DNA from 3 places in the Comamonas sp. MYb21 genome. Region 1 is predicted to be linked to each of the others. Evidence: predicted binding sites of a transcription regulator. Region 1 holds the regulator's gene; each other region holds the start of a gene.

Region 1 (5,577 bases):
TTTGAGGACCTGCAGCGCCAGCCCGGGCTGCGCTGCATCGTGCTGCAAGGCGAGGGCGAGGCATTTTGCGCCGGTGGCGATATCTCGGAGTACGCCGACTTTCGCTTTGCCCCAGAGAGCCTGGCCGCCTTTCACGAAGGCGAAGTCTGGCCGGCGCTCCATGCCATGCTGCAATGCGATGTGCCGCTGGTCGCTGCCATTGACGGCGCCTGCATGGGCGCGGGCGTGGAGCTGGCCAGCTGCTGCGACACCCGCCTGGCAACAGACAGAGCCCAGTTTGGCGCGCCGATTGCCAAGCTGGGCTTTCCGATGGCGCCCAAGGAGGCGGCGCTGGTGCTGAGCCAGGTGGGGCCTGCCAAGACGCGGCAGATGCTGCTGGAGGCAGCGGTCTTTGGCGCCGAGCAGATGCTGGCCTCGGGCTTTTTGAGCCAGGTGTACCCCGCTCAAGACCTGCACGCCCAGTTGGAACGCAGCGTCGCCCGCATCTGCGGCCTGGCGCCCCAGGCCGCCCGCATGACCAAGCAGCTGCTGCGTGCGCTGGCCGAAGGCGATGCCCAGGCCCCGGTGCTGCAGCAGCCCTATGCCTATGCCGATTCGGCAGAACACCGCGAAGGCATTGCTGCCTTTGTCGCCAAAAGAGCAGCCCAGTTTTGACCGTGCCTGCGCTGGCCACCGGCCAGGCCGCAGGCGCCAAGGAAACCACCAACCAAGTAGACAAACATGACCAACGACAACCTGTTCTGCGCCCTGCGCGCGGCCTTTCCTGAGGACCTTGATGCCATCGCCGTGGAGACCACCTCGGCCAGCGGTGAGCCGCTGAACTACAGCTGGCGCGACCTGGACCGCATGAGCGCGCGCATCGCCAACCTGCTCGATTCGCTGAATATTCCTTCCGGCAGCCGCGTAGCGGTGCAGGTGGAAAAGTCGGTCGAAGCGATGGCGCTGTACCTGGCGACCTTGCGCGCCGGCCATGTGTTTCTGCCGCTCAACACCGCCTACCAAAGCGCCGAGATCGAGTACTTTGTCACCAATGCCGAGCCGGCCGTGGTGGTCTGCTCGCCGGCCAATTTTGGCTGGGTCTCCAAGATCGCCTTCCAGTGCGGCACGCAAAGCGTGTTCACCTTGGGCGATGACCGCAGCGGCACCCTGCTGGAGCGTGCAGTGCACTGCGCCGATGCGCACACGCCCGCGCAGAAATCTGCCGACGACATGGCCGCCATTCTCTACACGAGTGGCACCACCGGGCGCAGCAAGGGCGCGATGCTGAGCCACGGCAACCTGCTGAGCAATGCCGTCATGCTCAAGGACTACTGGGGCTGGAAAAAGGGCGATGTGCTGATCCATGCGCTGCCGATCTTCCATGTGCATGGCCTGTTTGTCGCGATCCATGCGGCCTTGCTCAATGGCAGCAAGATGGTCTGGTTTGCCAAGTTCGAGCCCAAGGCGGTGATTGCCGCGATGGCGCGGGCGACGGTCTTCATGGGCGTGCCGACTCTGTATGTGCGCCTGCTGGCCGAGCCGGGCCTGACCAAGGCGGCGGCCCAGCACATGCGTTTGTTCATCTCCGGCTCGGCGCCTTTGCTGATCGAGACCTTCCGCGACTGGCAGACCCGCACCGGCCACACGATTTTGGAGCGCTATGGCATGAGCGAGACCATCATGCTGGTCTCCAACCCCTACCAGGCCGATGCCCGCCATGGCGGCCAGGACGAGCGCCGGGGCGGCACGGTGGGCTTTGCGCTGCCGGGTGTGGGCGTGCGGGTGCAGGGCGATGACGGCCAGGCGCTGGGCGCCGACGAGATCGGTCATATCCAGGTGCAAGGCCCCAATGTGTTCAGCGGCTACTGGCGCATGCCCGAGAAGACCGCGCAGGAGTTCACGGCCGACGGCTGGTTCAAGACCGGTGACGTGGGCAAGATTGATGCGCGCGGCTATGTGACCATCGTCGGCCGCAGCAAGGACCTGATCATCTCCGGCGGCTACAACGTCTACCCGGCCGAGATCGAGGGCTTCATCAACGAACTGCCGGGCGTGGCCGAAAGCGCGCTGGTTGGCGTGCCACACCCCGATTTTGGCGAAGTGGGCGTGGCCGTGGTCATTGCCAAGGTGGGCCAGCAGCTCGATGCCGAGGGCATCATTGCGACTTTGAAAAAGCAGCTGGCCAACTTCAAGATTCCCAAGCGCTGCTTTGTCGTGGGCGAGCTGCCGCGCAACACCATGGGCAAGGTGCAAAAGAACCTGCTGCGCGACCAGTACCAGGGCCTGTTCAAGGGCTGATGCGCCCATGAAGGCGGCCTGCGCCGCCATGACAAAACCCTCGCGCTGTGGCCGCTCAGAAGCTGCCGCAGGCGAAGGTTTGCTATTGGGCGGATGCGCTTAGGTGGCGATCAGCGCAGCACCAGCACCGGTATCGTCGCATGGGTCAGCACATGCTGGGTTTCACTGCCCAGCAGCAGGCGCTTCAAGCCCCGGTAGCCGTGCGATGCCATGACGATCAGGTCGCAGTTTTCCTTTTTCGCCGTCTCCAGCAGCGCCTCGGCAATCATGTCGGACTTGATCACCAGGGTCTTGATGGGCACGCCGGTGGCAGCGCCTTCGGCCACCACCTTGTCGACAATGCCCTGGGCGGCGCGTTCCCAGCCGTCCTCGATGCGCGCAATGTCATCGGGGTTTTGCATGGTGCTGCCCTCGAAGTAGCTGCGCGGGTAGTTGGGCGAGATGTTGACGGCAGTCACCGTGGCGTGGCTCAGCTTGGCCAGCGCGAGGGCGTGGCGCACGGCCTTCTCGGACAGCTCAGAGCCATCGGTGGCAAGCAGGATATGTTGGTACATGGCAGGCTCCTTTCAGGTCAGACGTAGGGCAGGGCCGCTGTTGCGCAGTCTTGCCGTGGCTTCAACACAGAGCATCGCCGCTTGCGGCTTGAGCGGATGTCGGATCAGACCGCGTTTGTGTCCGCTGGCGCGGCGAGTTGGAATAGCTGCCTAGCTTAGGCCGAGCAGGCCTGGGTGTTGATCAGGCCCTGGAGCTTGTCGGTGTCCAGAATGCGCACATGGCGCTGCTTGACCTCGATGATGTTCTCCTCGGCAAACTTGGAGAAGGTGCGGCTGACGGTCTCGAGCTTGAGGCCCAGGTAGCTGCCGATTTCCTCGCGTGTCATGCGCAGGATCAGCTCATGCTGCGAAAAGCCCCGGGCATGCAGGCGCTGCACCAGGTTCAGCAAGAAGGCGGCCAGGCGCTCTTCGGCGCGCATGCTGCCCAGCAGCAGCATGACGCCATGCTCGCGCACGATCTCGCGGCTCATGACCTTGTGCACATGGTGCTGCAAGGCGGTCACTTCGCGCGACAGGTCTTCGAGCGAGGAGTAGGGCATCACGCAGACTTCGGCGTCTTCCAGCGCAATCGCGTCGCAGGAATGGCGGTCGTTGACGATGCCGTCAAGCCCGATGATCTCGCCCGCCATCTGAAAGCCGGTGACCTGGTCGCGTCCGTCTTCGGTGGCGATGCTGGTCTTGAAAAAGCCGGTGCGAATCGCATAGAGGGAGGTGAAGGTCTCACCGTTGCGGAACAGCGCGCTGCCGCGTTTGATCTTGCGCCGGGTGGCGACGATCTCGTCGATGCGCTCCATTTGTTCGGCCGACAGTCCCACGGGCATGCACAGCTCGCGCAAATTGCAGTTGGAGCACACCACTTTGATGGAGTTGGATGTCATGTATCAATACCCGTGAACAAATATTCATGTAGGAACGGCGTTCCTCGTATGCGCCTATTGTGCGTGCAGGCGCCAAATGGGTTCTTGATGTACATCAAGGACGCGTGGCAGAGCTTGGGGCACATTGGGGGTCCGCTAGGAAGAAGCCACATGATTTCCCTGACCCCCGACCTGCTGCGCCGTTTTGATGTTCCCGGCCCCCGTTACACCTCGTATCCTACCGCAGACCGATTTGTTGAAGCCTTTGCTGCGAATGAGTACAAGCAGGCGCTGGCGCAACGCGGCACCGGCCTGGCTGGCAGGCTCGCTCCGCTGTCCTTGTATGTGCATGTGCCGTTCTGCGCCTCGCTGTGCTACTACTGCGCCTGCAACAAGATCATCACCAAGCATGCCGAGCGGGCCGACGAGTACCTGGACTACCTCGAGCGCGAGCTGGACCTGCAGCTGGCCCACGTCAGCGCCCGTCCCACCATCAGCCAGCTGCACCTGGGCGGGGGCTCACCCACGTTCTTGACCGATGCCGGCCTCAGCCGCCTGATGGACATGGTCAAGCAGCGTTTTCATCTGAAGCCCGGTGGCGAGTACTCGATCGAGGTGGACCCGCGCACCGTGAGCCGCGAGCGCCTGCAGCATCTCTACCAGCTGGGCTTTAACCGGCTGAGCTTTGGCGTGCAGGATTTTGACCCACTGGTGCAAAAGGCTGTGCACCGTGAGCAGCCCGCTGACCAGGTGTTTGCCTTGGTCGAGCAGGCGCGTGAGATCGGCTTTGAATCTATCAATATCGATCTGATCTATGGTTTGCCCCAACAAAGCCCGGCCAGCTTTGTGCGCACGATGGAGCAGGTCAATGCGCTGCGGCCCGACCGCATTGCGCTCTACGCCTATGCGCACCTGCCCGAGCGCTTCAAGCCCCAGCGCCGCATCCAGGCGCAGGACCTGCCCAGCCCCGCCGATAAGCTCGCCATGCTGGCCCAGGCCCTGGCCGCGCTGGAAGGCGCCGGTTATGTGTATGTGGGCATGGACCATTTCGCCTTGCCCGACGATGCCTTGGCGGTGGCCAAGCGCCAAGGGCGCCTGCACCGCAACTTTCAGGGCTACAGCACCCAGCCCGATTGCGATCTGCTGGCGCTGGGCGTGTCGGCCATCGGCCGCATTGGCGCGACCTACAGCCAGAATGCCAAGACCCTGGAGGAGTACTACGACCTGATCGACCAGGGCCAGATCCCCGTGGTGCGGGGCCTGGCATTGACGCGCGATGACCTGCTGCGCCGCGCGGTGATCATGGGCCTGATGTGCCAGGGGAGCCTGGCGATTGAATCGCTGGAGCAGGCCTGGCTGATTGATTTTGCGCAGTACTTTGCCGCCGAGCTGGCCCAGCTGCGCGAGCTGCAGGACCAGGGCCTGGTGCAACTGAGCGACGAGGCGATCAATGTGACCGAGCTGGGCTGGTACTTTGTGCGCGGTGTGGCCATGGTGTTCGACAAGAACCTGCAGGCCGACCGCAACCGGGCGCGCTTCTCGCGGATTATCTAGCCCGCTGTGGCAGGTCTCAGCCCTGCCAGGCCGCCAGGCTTTTGTAGAGCATGTACGCGGCCAGGCACAGCAAGATGCCGCCAAAGATCTTCTTGAGCTGGCCTACCGGCAGCCGGTGCGCGGCACGGGCGCCCAGCGGCGCCGTCAGCACGCTGCAGGTGGCAATGGCGGCCAGGCCGGGCAGCCAGATATAGCCCAGCGAATGCGGCGGCAGCCCCTGCAGGTGCAGGCCGGCCACCATGAAGCCGATGACATTGGTGACCGCAATCGGAAAGCCCAGCGCCGAGCTGGTGGCGACCGCGTTGTGCATCGGCACGCTGCACCAGGTCATGAAA
Region 2 (5,577 bases), on a different contig from region 1:
TCGATTGGCCGCGCAGCGCGCGCTCGATCGCGGCCACCAGCACCTCGCTGTCGGCCGTCTTGAGCAGGTAGCCCTGGGCGCCGCGCTGCAAGGCCAGCGCCAGCGTGCCCGCGTCTTCGCTGGCGGTGAGCACCAGCACCCGCGCCGCTGGCGCTGCTGCGCGCAGGTCCGGCAACAGGTCCACGCCGCTCACGCCCGGCATATGGTGGTCCAGCAGCACCACATCAGGCTGCAGCTGCGCGGCCTGGCGCAGCGCCTCGCCCGCATCGCCGGCCTCGGCCACCACCTGCAGCTGCGGCTGGGCGGCCAGCAGCGCGATCACACCACGCCGAAAAAGCGGGTGGTCGTCCACCACCAGCAGGCGTATCGCGGGGGTAGGCGCTTGCGCTGCCGTCATGCGGGGCTCCTGGAGGTGGCAAGGGTTGCGGCCGTGGGCGGCTGAAATGTCGGTAGGGGTTGCAGGGGCTGCAAGCGGGGCAGGCTCAGGCGCACGCAGGTGCCGGCCCCGGGGACGGAATGGATCTCCAGGCTGGCGCCAATGCCAGCAGCGCGCTCGCGCATGATGCGCAGGCCCACATGGGTTTCATCCAGCGCCGCGGCAGCCTGCGCCATGCCCTGGCCATCGTCGCGCACCTCCACCGCCCACTGCGGGCCTTGCTCCACCTCCACCCACACCTGGCTGGCCTGCGCATGCTTGCGCACGTTGGACAGCGCCTCCTGCACCACATGCAGCACCTGCACCTGCACATCGGGCGGCAGCGCCATGCCTTCGCCGGCAATCTGCAGCTGCGCGGGCAGACCGGTCTGGTGCTCGAACTTGGTCAAGGTGGTGCGCAGTGCAGGCACGATGTCCTCGGCATTGGTACGGGTGCGAAAGTGCAGCAGCAGCTCGCGCACATCGGACAGGCTTTCGCGGATGCCGGTATCGAGCTCGCCCAAGGTTGCCTGCACGCGCGCGCCATCCGGGGGCAGCCGTGCCATGTCGCTGCGCAACAGCCCCGCCTGGATCTTCAAGAACGCCAGGCTCTGCGCGATGGAGTCGTGCAGCTCGCGCGCCAGCAGGCCGCGCTCGTCGGCCACCGCCGCCTCGCGCTGCAAGGCGTCGGCGCGCAGGCCCTCCATGCCGCCGGCCAGGTGGCTGGCCAGCGCATCGAGCAGCGCGCGGTCATCGGCGGCCAAGGTGGTGGCATGGCGAAAGAACAGGTCCACCTCGCCCACCATGCGCTCATGCAGCCGCACCGGCACGCTCAGCACGCTGACAAAGCCAGCCCGCCGGCATTGCCCGGCATCGACCCGGCCGGCCGCTGCAGGCACGCCACGGCGCCAGTCCTGCAGCGCCACCAGCTGGGTCTGCGCCTGGGCCTGGGGCTGGCCGCAAAAGCAGTCACCGGTGGGCAGGCAGTGCTCGGCATCGGCCATCTCCTCGGGCAGCCCTTCGGACGCGAGCAGCACATAGCGGCGGTTGTGCTCGTCCGACCAGCGCAGCGCCACCGCATCGGCCTGCGCCGTCTTGCGCATCTGGGCCGCAAAGCCCTGGGCCAGCGCGGGCAGCGCATCGGCGCGCGCCACTAGCGCGGCAGCGTCGTACAGCACCGCCAGGCGGGCGCGTTCGGCCTGCAGATGTTCGGTCTTTTGCTGCACGCGGCGCTCCAGGCTAGCATACAGGTCCTGCAGGCGCACCGCCATGCGGTTGAAGCCCCGCGCCAGCGCACCAAACTCATCGCCGCCATCGGCTGGCACCCGCACCGACAAATCGCCCGCCTCCACCTGGGCCAGGGCCGTCTGCAGCCGCGCCAGCGGCCCAAACACCAGCAGCTGCGCCGCATACAGCAGCGCCAGCGCGGCAGCAATGGCCAGCGCCATCATCACGAACTGGGCGGTGTTGAGCCAGGTCGTCCAGCGCGCCAGTTGCTGCTCGATGCGGCCGACCAGCTGGTCCACCTCACCGACAAAGCTCTGCGCCTGCTGGGCCGTAACCTCGGCCTGCACCACATGGCTGCCGGTCACCGGCTGCTGCCAGGCTGCGCGCAGCCGCTGCCAGCGTTGCTGCACGGCTTGCAGGGCGGCACGCGAGGCCGTATCGCGCGGCACCGACAGCGGCCGGGCGGCATCGCCCTTTTCCAGCAAGGCCAGGCTGGTGTCGAGCCGGCCGATCAGCAAGGCCAGGCGCTGCGGGCTCGCCTCCGGCAAGGCCTGCGCCAGCTGCCAGGTCTGCATGCGCATGCGCCCCGCTTCATTGACCGCCGCAGCACCCCCTTCGAGCGACCAGGTCAGCCGCAAGGTCAGGCCAATCGCGACCAGCGCCATCAGCAGCAGCGCGCAACCAATGGCGCCGATCTTGACGGCCAGCGGCCGCTGGCGTGCTGGCTGCAGTTCCCCTTTCATGGCCCCGCCTCCGGGTAACGCACCCCGCGCCGCTGCGCCATCTCGCGTCCCATCGCGGCTTGCACGGCTGGCTCCAATTGCGCTTGTGCGCTGGGGTAGGCCTGCGCCTCCTCTGCCGCGATATGGCGCGTGTAGACCTCGTCAAAATCCGCCCAGCGGCGCCGGGCCGCCACCAGCGCCTCGCCCGTCGGTGCATGGCCTGCTTGCACTGCCTGCAGATCCGCCCGTATCGCCGGCCACAGCGCCTCCATCTGCCGGTGTTCAGCCTGCAGCTGGTCGGCCAGCGCGCCCTGCCCTGCCGCCCGCAGTACGGGCAGCACATGCTGCTCTTCATCCTGGTGGTGCAAGGGCGCTGCCAGGTCAAAGTAGCGCTGCACATCGGCCGCCGCATCGCGCGCCTGGCCCTGCGCCTCGCCGCCCCCCTGCTCGGCCAGGTAGGCACCCAGGCGGCCCAACAGATCCAGGCTGCGCGCCACCCGGCCATGGCAGGCCTGCAGCATGCCGAAAGGCTCGTCAAAGCCTGCTGTGGGTGGGGTGTTCAGGAGCTGTGTCACAGCCTCCATTTTCGCTGCCCATCGCTGCCTGTGCGTTGCGGTGTACGCCAAGCATGATCCAGGTCAAATTCTGCTGACTGGCGCAGGCGCACAGTGGTGCGGTACTGCTATATCTTTGCCCTGTTAGCTCTTTATGGCCAAACGTTTTCCTATCCATCCTGCGCATCCTGAGCGGACTTGCTGGGGGTGTGACCGTTATTGCGCTGCGTCGTCCATGGCTTGTGGCAATGGATCGGAGCGGTCGGCGCACCCGGTGGAGTTGTTTGGGCCCGATTGGGCGGAGTGGGATCCTTTGGCTTCTCAGCCTGCTGAGGGTGATGGTCTGCCAGGGCAGTCCTGATGTTTGGGGCGGCGGGTGGATCGTGTGACGGTCGGCATTCCATCGCTCTTGGCCCTGCAGGCTCCTGCTTTGGCCTTCAGGCCGGAGGCCGGTTTTCGCCCGGCAGGCGACTCACTTTCTTGCTCGTGCAAGAAAGTAAGCAAAGAAACACGCCCCTGCTATCCGTGTCCCCAGTGCCTGCGGCACTGGGGCAACCTGCGATGCTCGACCCAGGGGCGTGCCGCATAACTCACTGCGCGCCAAGGCGCTCCGTTCAAACAGATGCGGCAAGCATGACGACGAAGGCGTGTGTCCTTCGGCACACGCCCGCCCCTGGGTCTGTGCTTCTCGGCACGGCTAGAAGGGGGAAGAGGGATTCAGCAGCCGCAATGCCATCGCTACGCTCGGCATGGGAGGTGACGGCATCCCCCCTTCTGTATGCGCCTGTGATGGGGCGTTTGCGGGCTGGCATGCGCGCCCCAGCGCGCATGCTTCGTGAACTGACTCGCCGTGGCTGTTTGAACGGAGCGCTTTAGCGCGTAGTGAGTTCCACGGCGCAGCCCGCAAACGTCTCAGCACAGGTTGCCCCGCAGCGCAGCGGAGGGGTCGCAGACAGCAGGGGCGCACTTCTTTTGCTTACTTTTCTTTGGTCCGGCACTCCGGTGCGAGCAAGAAAAGTGAGTCGGCCGCCGGACGAAATCCGGCCTCTGTCCTTCGACAGAAAAATGGAGATAAAACGGCAGCTGAGTCCGTCAGCATCTCTTACTCGGAGGCTCCCGGCCTCTGTCGTTAGAACAAACGAGACTGCCAGACCTACGGCAGAGCAAACAAACAAAATAGCTACTGCACCAAAGGCGTCTTCGCCCCTTCCAAATCCACCCCCACCACCCGCGCCCGCCCAGCCAACAACCGCAAATACTGCGACAAGCCCGTCGCAAAACTCTGCTGCCGCAACTGCTGCAACACAGCGGCCCGCACCTGCTCATAAGGCGGCACGGTGCCCGCATCGCGCTCCTGCACCTCCACCACATGCAGACCAAAGCGGCTGTGCACCAGGCGCGGCAACACCCCCACCTCGGCATGGCCGAAAAGCTCGCGGGCGAACTCGGGGGCGCAGTCTTCGATGCGCAGCCAGCCCAGCTGGCCACCCTGCGCGCCGCTGGGGCAGTTGCTGCTGGCGCTGGCAGCGGCGGCAAAGCGGTCGCCGGCGGCCTGCTCTTGCGGGGTGGCGCTGCGCACATCCAGCAGGCAGGCCTCGGCGCGCTGGCGCAAGGCGTTGATGTCGACGCCGGGCGTCACTGCGAAGAGCACATGGCGTGCCCGCACGCGCTCGCCCCGGGCATAGCGGGCGGCATGCGCCTGGTAGTGGCGGCGGCCGGCGTTGTCGTCGGGCTCGGGCAGTTGCAGCTCGGCGTCCAGCAGTTGCTCGATGGCGCTGCCGGCCGCTTCGCTGATGGCGCCGGCGCGGGGCACCGGGTCGTCGGCAGCGAGCAGGCCCTGGGCCTGGGCGGTCTGGCGCAGCAGCTCGGTGCAGGCGCGCTGGCGCAGCTCCATCGGGTCCAGCAGCTCGCCGGCATCGCACAGCGCAATGCCGTTGACCTGGGCAGCAGCCAGCGCATCGCGCGGGGCGCCCAGCGGCGCCTCGATGCGGGGCAGGCTGGGGGCGGCGGGGCTGTCCTGGCAGCTGCAGGCTGCGCTGCCGCAGCCACCGGTGGGGGTGTGCAGATCGGCGTTCATGGGCGGCCTCCTGGCTGCTTGTTGGACAGGTTAAGACGGCGCGCACGCACCAGCTGGTAGGGCCGTGCCAGGTAGGCCACGGAGGCGAAGCCGCTCCAGACATGCACCAGGCGGCTGAAGGGGAAGAGCAGGAAGATCGTCATGCCCAGCACCATGTGCACCTTGAACGGCCAGTCCAGTGCCACCAGGCCTGCCGCATCGGGGCGGAAGGTGACGATGCGCTGGGCCCAGTCGGCCAGCACCAGCATCGCGTGGGCATCGGCCCGGTGCGAGAACGAGGCGGGCAAGGTGGCCAGGCCCAGCACCAGCTGCACCCACAGGATGATGAGGATGGCCAGATCGGTGCGGTGGCTGGTGCGGCGGATGCGCGGATCGGCAATGCGCCGGTGCAGCAGCAGGCTCAGGCCGATAAAGCAGACCAGGCCGGCGGTGCCGCCGGAGATGATGGCCAGCATCTGCTTTTGCGGCGCGGTGATCAGCCACTCATACATGAAGTGCGGCGTGAGCAAGCCCACCGTGTGGCCGAACAGCAGGAACAGGATGCCGATATGGAACAGGTTGCTGCCCCAGCGCAGCTGGCCG
Region 3 (5,577 bases), on a different contig from region 1:
TTGGGGAAGAAGTACAGGACCACGGGGCCGCGCTTCAAGGCCTCGGCCATGTCAAAGCGCTGCACCTTGCCAGCCAATGCCGACTGCGTGCTGAACATCGGTGCCTGGGCACCAACGGCCAGCGCCGCCTGGCTGGGCAGGCTCACCAGGGCCGCGCAGCCCATCACCACCGAGGCCAAAGCCCCCACGAGTTTTGCTTTCATAGTCGATCCTTCTGTTGTCATCCACCTACGCCTCCAGCCTGGGCCATCGGCGACAGATCCTGTTTTGTGCCTGCTGCCCATCGCTCCACACGACAGCCCCTAGAATATGCCACCTGGCGTGATGGCATGCATCATCACCCCTTTGACCGTTTATGCAACTACCTCCTTGGCCGACTCTGCAAAAGCCATGCGAAGGTGTCACTCTCAAGGAGACAACAAAATGATGAAACAGATTCTGCAGTGCGCCGCAGTGGCGCTCACGGTGGGGGCCGCTTCGGCTGCCATGGCCCAGGGTGCGGGGGCAGACTACCCCGGCAGCAAGCCCGTCCGCATGGTCGTGCCCTTCCCGCCAGGCGGCGGCACCGACATCATCTCGCGCATCATTGCACAAAAGCTCAGCGAGCAAAACCACTGGACGGTGGTCGCTGACAACCGTGCCGGCGCGGGTGGCACCATCGGTATCAGCGAAGTGGCCAAGGCCCAGCCAACGGGCTATGACATCGTCATGGGCCAGAAGGACAACGTGGTGCTGGGCTACTACCTGTACAAGGGCCTGCCCTGGAACCCCGCCAAGGACCTGACCCCGATCGCCCATGTGGCCTACTCGCCGGTCATCATTGCCACCTCGGAAAACAGCAAGTTCAAGACCTTGAACGATGTGATCGCCGCCGCCAAGGCCGATCCCGGCAAGATCACCTATGGCTCGCCCGGCAATGGCACCAGCATCCATATCGCTGGCGTGCTGTTTGAGAAGGCGGCCGGTGTCAAGCTGACCCACGTGCCGTACAAGGGCTCCAACCCCGCGCTGCTCGACACCCTGTCCGGCAACGTCGACCTGCTGGTGTCGTCCGTGCCCTCGGCCATTGGCCAGATCAAGGCCGGCAAGCTGCGTCCACTGGCTGTTACCTCGGCCAAGCGCAGCAGCTCGCTGCCCGATGTGCCTACCGTTGCGGAACTGGGCATGAAGGGCTTTGATGTGAGCACCTGGTATGGCCTGTTTGGCCCCAAGAACCTGCCCGCGCCCATCGTCAGCAAGCTCAACACCGAGGTCAACAAACTGCTGGGCCAAAAGGAAGTGCAGGATTCCATCCTGGCCCAAGGCGCCGAGCCCCAGGCCATGTCCGTATCGGACTTTGACAAGTTCTTCCACAAGGACTTCCAGGACGCCAAGGCCATTGTTGAGGCCTCGGGCGCGACCATCCAGTAAGCCCCAGGGCTGGGATACGACAAGGGCACCTCGCAGGTGCCCTTTTTTGTGGCCAGGCCAAAGGCCCGAATGGCTAATGGCGATGCCAGCCTTCAGGCGCCGTCTCCCTGGAAAGCCTCGCGGCGCAGGGTCACCACCAGCGTATCGCGGTGGCCCGGTTCCTCACCCACTGGTTGGATCGGTGTGCTCTCATGAATCATGCGGGCATCGTCGAGCAGCATCAGCGACCAGGGCTCGGTCAAGGTAAAGCGCAGGCCTTGCGGGCCCTGGGCATCAAACACCCGGGTCTCCCCGCCCTTGATGCCTTCGCGTGCGACCAGAAACACCGCCACCAGGTCCACGCCATCGCGGTGCGCGCCTTCGGGGGTGGGCCGGCCAATGCCTTCGGCGGTGTCGATGCGGAACTGGTGGGCCTCGGTGTACCAGGGTGCCTGCCCAGTGCTGGGAAACAGCGCCTGCGCGGTATGCCCCAGCGCCCGCATGATCTGGCGCCAGGCGGGCAGCGCCTGGGTGCTGGCTGCGACGGGCTCAAACCAGCGCTGCATGCCGCCATGCAAGGCGTTGTATTCCACCGGCTGCCAGTGGGCGCGGTGCGTCACCGCCTGCACCTGGTCGTGCTGCACCACATAGCAGGAATGGCGGCGCTTGCGGTAGCGGCCGCCGTCTTTCAGGTAGGCATCGTGGGGCATGGCCTCCCAGTGGCTGCTGAGCGCCGCCAGCGCATCGGGCGGGCAGGCTGCCCACTGCGCCACGGCCGCGGGGCTGAGCACCGCATAGCCATAGGCGCGCAAGGTGCCGTCCACCTGGTCGGCATCACAATAAGGAGGAGGAAAGGACTGCATGTAAAACTCCGTCAAGCGGGCGAGCTTACGGCGGTCACAAAAGCATTGCGTGCTACACAACTTTGGGCAGCGCCGCAGCGCTGCCCGGTAGCCATCCCCTCAATGAACACGGCAGCAAGCCGGGTGCCGCCGCAGACCTTACTGGCGCACCACCAACACAGGGATCAGGCTGTCGCTCAGCACGCGCTGGGTCACGCTGCCCAGCACCAGCTTTTCCAGGCCCTTGCGGCCATGCGACCCCATGACGATCAGGTCGGCCCCCGTGGTTTTGACGGCTTCCATCACGCCGTCGTGCACGGAGTGGCCCTCACCCATGACGGTATCGACGGGGATGCCCGCCTGCTCCATCGCAGTTTTGACGGCATCCAACGCGGTGTGCGCATCGGCAGTGGCGGCAGACAGGTACTGCGCCTGGCCATAGGCAAAATCGGCGCCCACGCCGGTGAAGGGATAGGGATCGATCACATACACCGCAGTGACCTGGCTGCCAAAGGCCTTGGCAAGACCGGCGGCTTTGTTGACGGCGAGCATGGAGGTGGCAGACCCATCGACCGGCACCAGAATATGTTTGAACATAGTGTCACTCCTTTTTGTTGTTGCATGCATAACTTACTCTAAAACGCAGGGCCCGGCAAACCTGGCAGGCCCAGCAGCACTGCCACCTATGCGGCAATTGCGAGCGGTTTGCGCTGCATCAACGATAGCACTGCGCCAGCCCGCGCCGCATAATGTTTGCTCCGCCCTGCTGGGCACTGACGCGCGTATTCGCTATGACAACATCCCTGCGTTCTCTTGGCCGATCCCCCCTGCAAGTCTCGCCGCTGTGCCTGGGCGGCAATGTGTTTGGCTGGACGGCTGACGAGGCCACCAGCTTTCGCCTACTCGATGCCTGGCTGGATGCCGGCATGAACTTTGTCGATACCGCTGACGTGTACTCGCGCTGGGCGCCTGGCCACAGCGGCGGTGAATCGGAGCGCGTGATCGGCAAATGGCTGCGCAGCTCGGGCAAGCGCGCGCAGGTGGTGTTGGCCACCAAGGTCGGCAAGGACATGGGCGATGGCAAGGTCGGCCTGCGCCCGGAGTACATCCGCCAGGCGGTCGATGCCTCCTTGCAGCGCCTGCAGACCGATTACATCGATCTCTACCAATCGCATGACGACGACGCGCAGGTACCGCTGGCCGATGTGATGGGCACCTTTGGCGAGTTGATTGCCGAGGGCAAGCTGCGCGCCGTGGGCGCCAGCAATTACAGCGCAGCGCGTTTGGCCCAGGCACTGCAGACCAGCGAGCAGCATGGCCTGGCGCGCTATGAGAGCCTGCAGCCGCTTTTCAACCTCTACGACCGTGCCGTGTTCGAGCAAGAGCTGCAGCCGCTGTGCGTTGCGCAGGGCGTGGGCGTCATCAATTTCTACAGCCTGGCTGCCGGCTTTTTGACCGGTAAGTACCGCAAGGCCGAGGACGCGAGCAAAAGCCCGCGCGGCGCCAAGACCACCCAGCTGTATCTGAACGACCGGGGCTTGCGCATTCTGGCCGCGCTCGAACAGGTGAGCAGCCGCACGGGCGCCCCGATGGGCGAGGTGGCCGTGGCCTGGGTCATGCGCCAGCCGGCCATTGCCTCGCCGATTGCCAGCGCCAGCAACCTCGAGCAGCTGCAGTCGCTGATCCGTGCCAGCCAGTTGCAGCTCGATGCCGATGCGATGGCCACACTCAACGCCGCCAGCGCCGAGGCTTGAGCGAAGGCAAGCGACAAGCTTAGGCCAGCAGAGCCGGCAAAATCTGTGCCGAAGGCAGGCGCCAGCAGCGGTCGGCCACGCTGTCGAGCGCGGTCGGCTCAGGGTTGATGACCACCACATGGGCGCCGCCCCGGGCGGCGATATGGGCCAGTCCGGCCGCCGGGTAGACATGGCCGGAGGTGCCAATCACCAGCATCAGGTCACAGGCCTTGGCGGCATCTTGCGCCTGCTGCAGCTCGGCATGGGGCAAGGCCTCGCCAAACCAGACCACCGCCGGGCGCAGGTAGTTGCCGCAGCCAGGGCATTGCGGCGGCGCATCGCCTTCGGTAAAGCGGGCATCGCAACAAGGCTTGGGCGGCAGCAGCCAGCGGTTGTCCATTAGATTGCCATGCAGGCACAGCACTGGCGCACTGCCCGCACGTTGGTGCAGGCCATCGACGTTCTGCGTGACCAGGGTCATCCGGCCGGGGTGGCGCGCCTGCCATTGGGCCAGCGCCACATGGCCGGCATTGGGCATCACTTGGCGGACCAGCTCACGGCGGTACTGGTACCAGTCCCAGACCCGCTGCGGATGGGCCAGAAAACCCGCCTCGCTGGCCATCTCCTCGGGGCTGAACTGCGCCCAGTAGCCCGTCTGCGCATCGCGGAAGGTGGGCACGCCGGACTCCGCACTGGCCCCTGCCCCCGTCAGCACCAGCAGATGCCGCGCATTGTGCAAGCGCTGTCGCAGCCTGGCAATTTCTGTATCGGCAAGCGGCAGCGCTGCAGAGGTATCCAAGGGATCAAAAGACATAGAGGCGGCAGTGAAGAACAGGCGCCCAGCATACGGCAAGGCTTGGGCTCCACCGCTCCAGTCCAGCATCGCCGTGCAGGGCGAGCTCTAGCGGCTTACATTCAGAAACGGTCATCACGATTTGGAGATGGACACGATGGACGGGCCGAGCCCAGAATGGCTGACCCACGACGAGGAGACAAGAATGCAATTCATCCCCTATCTGAACTTTGATGGCGATTGCGCCGAAGCCATGGCCTTTTACGCCCAGCTGTTTGGCGGCCAGATCATGCACCAGATGCGCTTTAGCGACATGCCGCCTGGCGAAGGCATGCCGCAGCTCCCGCCCGAGGCGCAATCCCGCCTGATGCACGCCCACCTGCAAGTGGGCAGCCAGGCGATCATGGCCTCGGACACCATGCCTGCGATGCCCGGCGCCAGCGCCGAGACCTGCGGCGGCGGCTATGCCAAACCCCAGGGCATGTGGGTCTCCATCGGTGTGGATTCCGCAGCCGATGGCGAGCGCATCTTCAACGGTCTGGCGGATGGTGGCCAGGTTGCGATGCCGTTTTGTGCCACCTTCTGGTCGCCCGGCTTTGGCATGGTCACCGACCGTTTTGGCACGCCCTGGATGGTGAATGTCCAAACGCAGCCCGCGGCCTGAGGCCCTTTCCATCCCACTGCCAGACCCGCAAAACGCACCAAGCCAGCCACCATGTCCGTACAGCCCCATCTCCATGATCTGGTGCTCAGCCGCCTGATCAACGCCCCCGCCGCCACCCTCTACCGCTGCTGGACCGAGCCTGCACTGCTGGCCCAA

The links. Region 1 encodes FNR, which switches genes on or off when oxygen is low (the NO sensors DNR and NnrR bind a similar motif). Its sites were predicted from a motif close to TTGATNNNNATCAA; they were not measured.
Region 2: a site for FNR is predicted at 2,993-3,006, ahead of WH367_RS14430 (hemerythrin domain-containing protein). Genes of this name have one in related genera too.
Region 3: a site for FNR is predicted at 2,937-2,950, ahead of WH367_RS07030 (universal stress protein). Genes of this name have one in related genera too.

What each region holds. Positions count from the first base shown of each region.
Region 1 covers NZ_JBBGZC010000014.1:119,455-125,031, reverse strand. Annotated here, with positions in the region: gene WH367_RS20405 (enoyl-CoA hydratase/isomerase family protein) at 1-654, shown strand, start outside; gene WH367_RS20400 (malonate--CoA ligase) at 721-2,277, shown strand; gene WH367_RS20395 (universal stress protein) at 2,388-2,831, opposite strand; gene fnr (fumarate/nitrate reduction transcriptional regulator Fnr) at 2,987-3,709, opposite strand; gene hemN (oxygen-independent coproporphyrinogen III oxidase) at 3,860-5,242, shown strand; gene WH367_RS20380 (sulfite exporter TauE/SafE family protein) at 5,259-5,577, opposite strand, start outside.
Region 2 covers NZ_JBBGZC010000009.1:62,301-67,877, forward strand. Annotated here, with positions in the region: gene WH367_RS14420 (response regulator) at 1-397, opposite strand, end outside; gene WH367_RS14425 (type IV pili methyl-accepting chemotaxis transducer N-terminal domain-containing protein) at 394-2,385, opposite strand; gene WH367_RS14430 (hemerythrin domain-containing protein) at 2,382-2,939, opposite strand; gene WH367_RS14435 (DUF3079 domain-containing protein) at 3,073-3,279, shown strand; gene WH367_RS14440 (peptidylprolyl isomerase) at 4,099-4,995, opposite strand; gene narI (respiratory nitrate reductase subunit gamma) at 4,992-5,577, opposite strand, start outside.
Region 3 covers NZ_JBBGZC010000004.1:82,794-88,370, reverse strand. Annotated here, with positions in the region: gene WH367_RS07045 (peroxiredoxin) at 1-203, opposite strand, end outside; gene WH367_RS07040 (Bug family tripartite tricarboxylate transporter substrate binding protein) at 424-1,410, shown strand; gene WH367_RS07035 (2OG-Fe dioxygenase family protein) at 1,503-2,252, opposite strand; gene WH367_RS07030 (universal stress protein) at 2,391-2,828, opposite strand; gene WH367_RS07025 (aldo/keto reductase) at 3,023-3,985, shown strand; gene WH367_RS07020 (SIR2 family NAD-dependent protein deacylase) at 4,005-4,778, opposite strand; gene WH367_RS07015 (VOC family protein) at 4,963-5,421, shown strand; gene WH367_RS07010 (SRPBCC family protein) at 5,473-5,577, shown strand, end outside.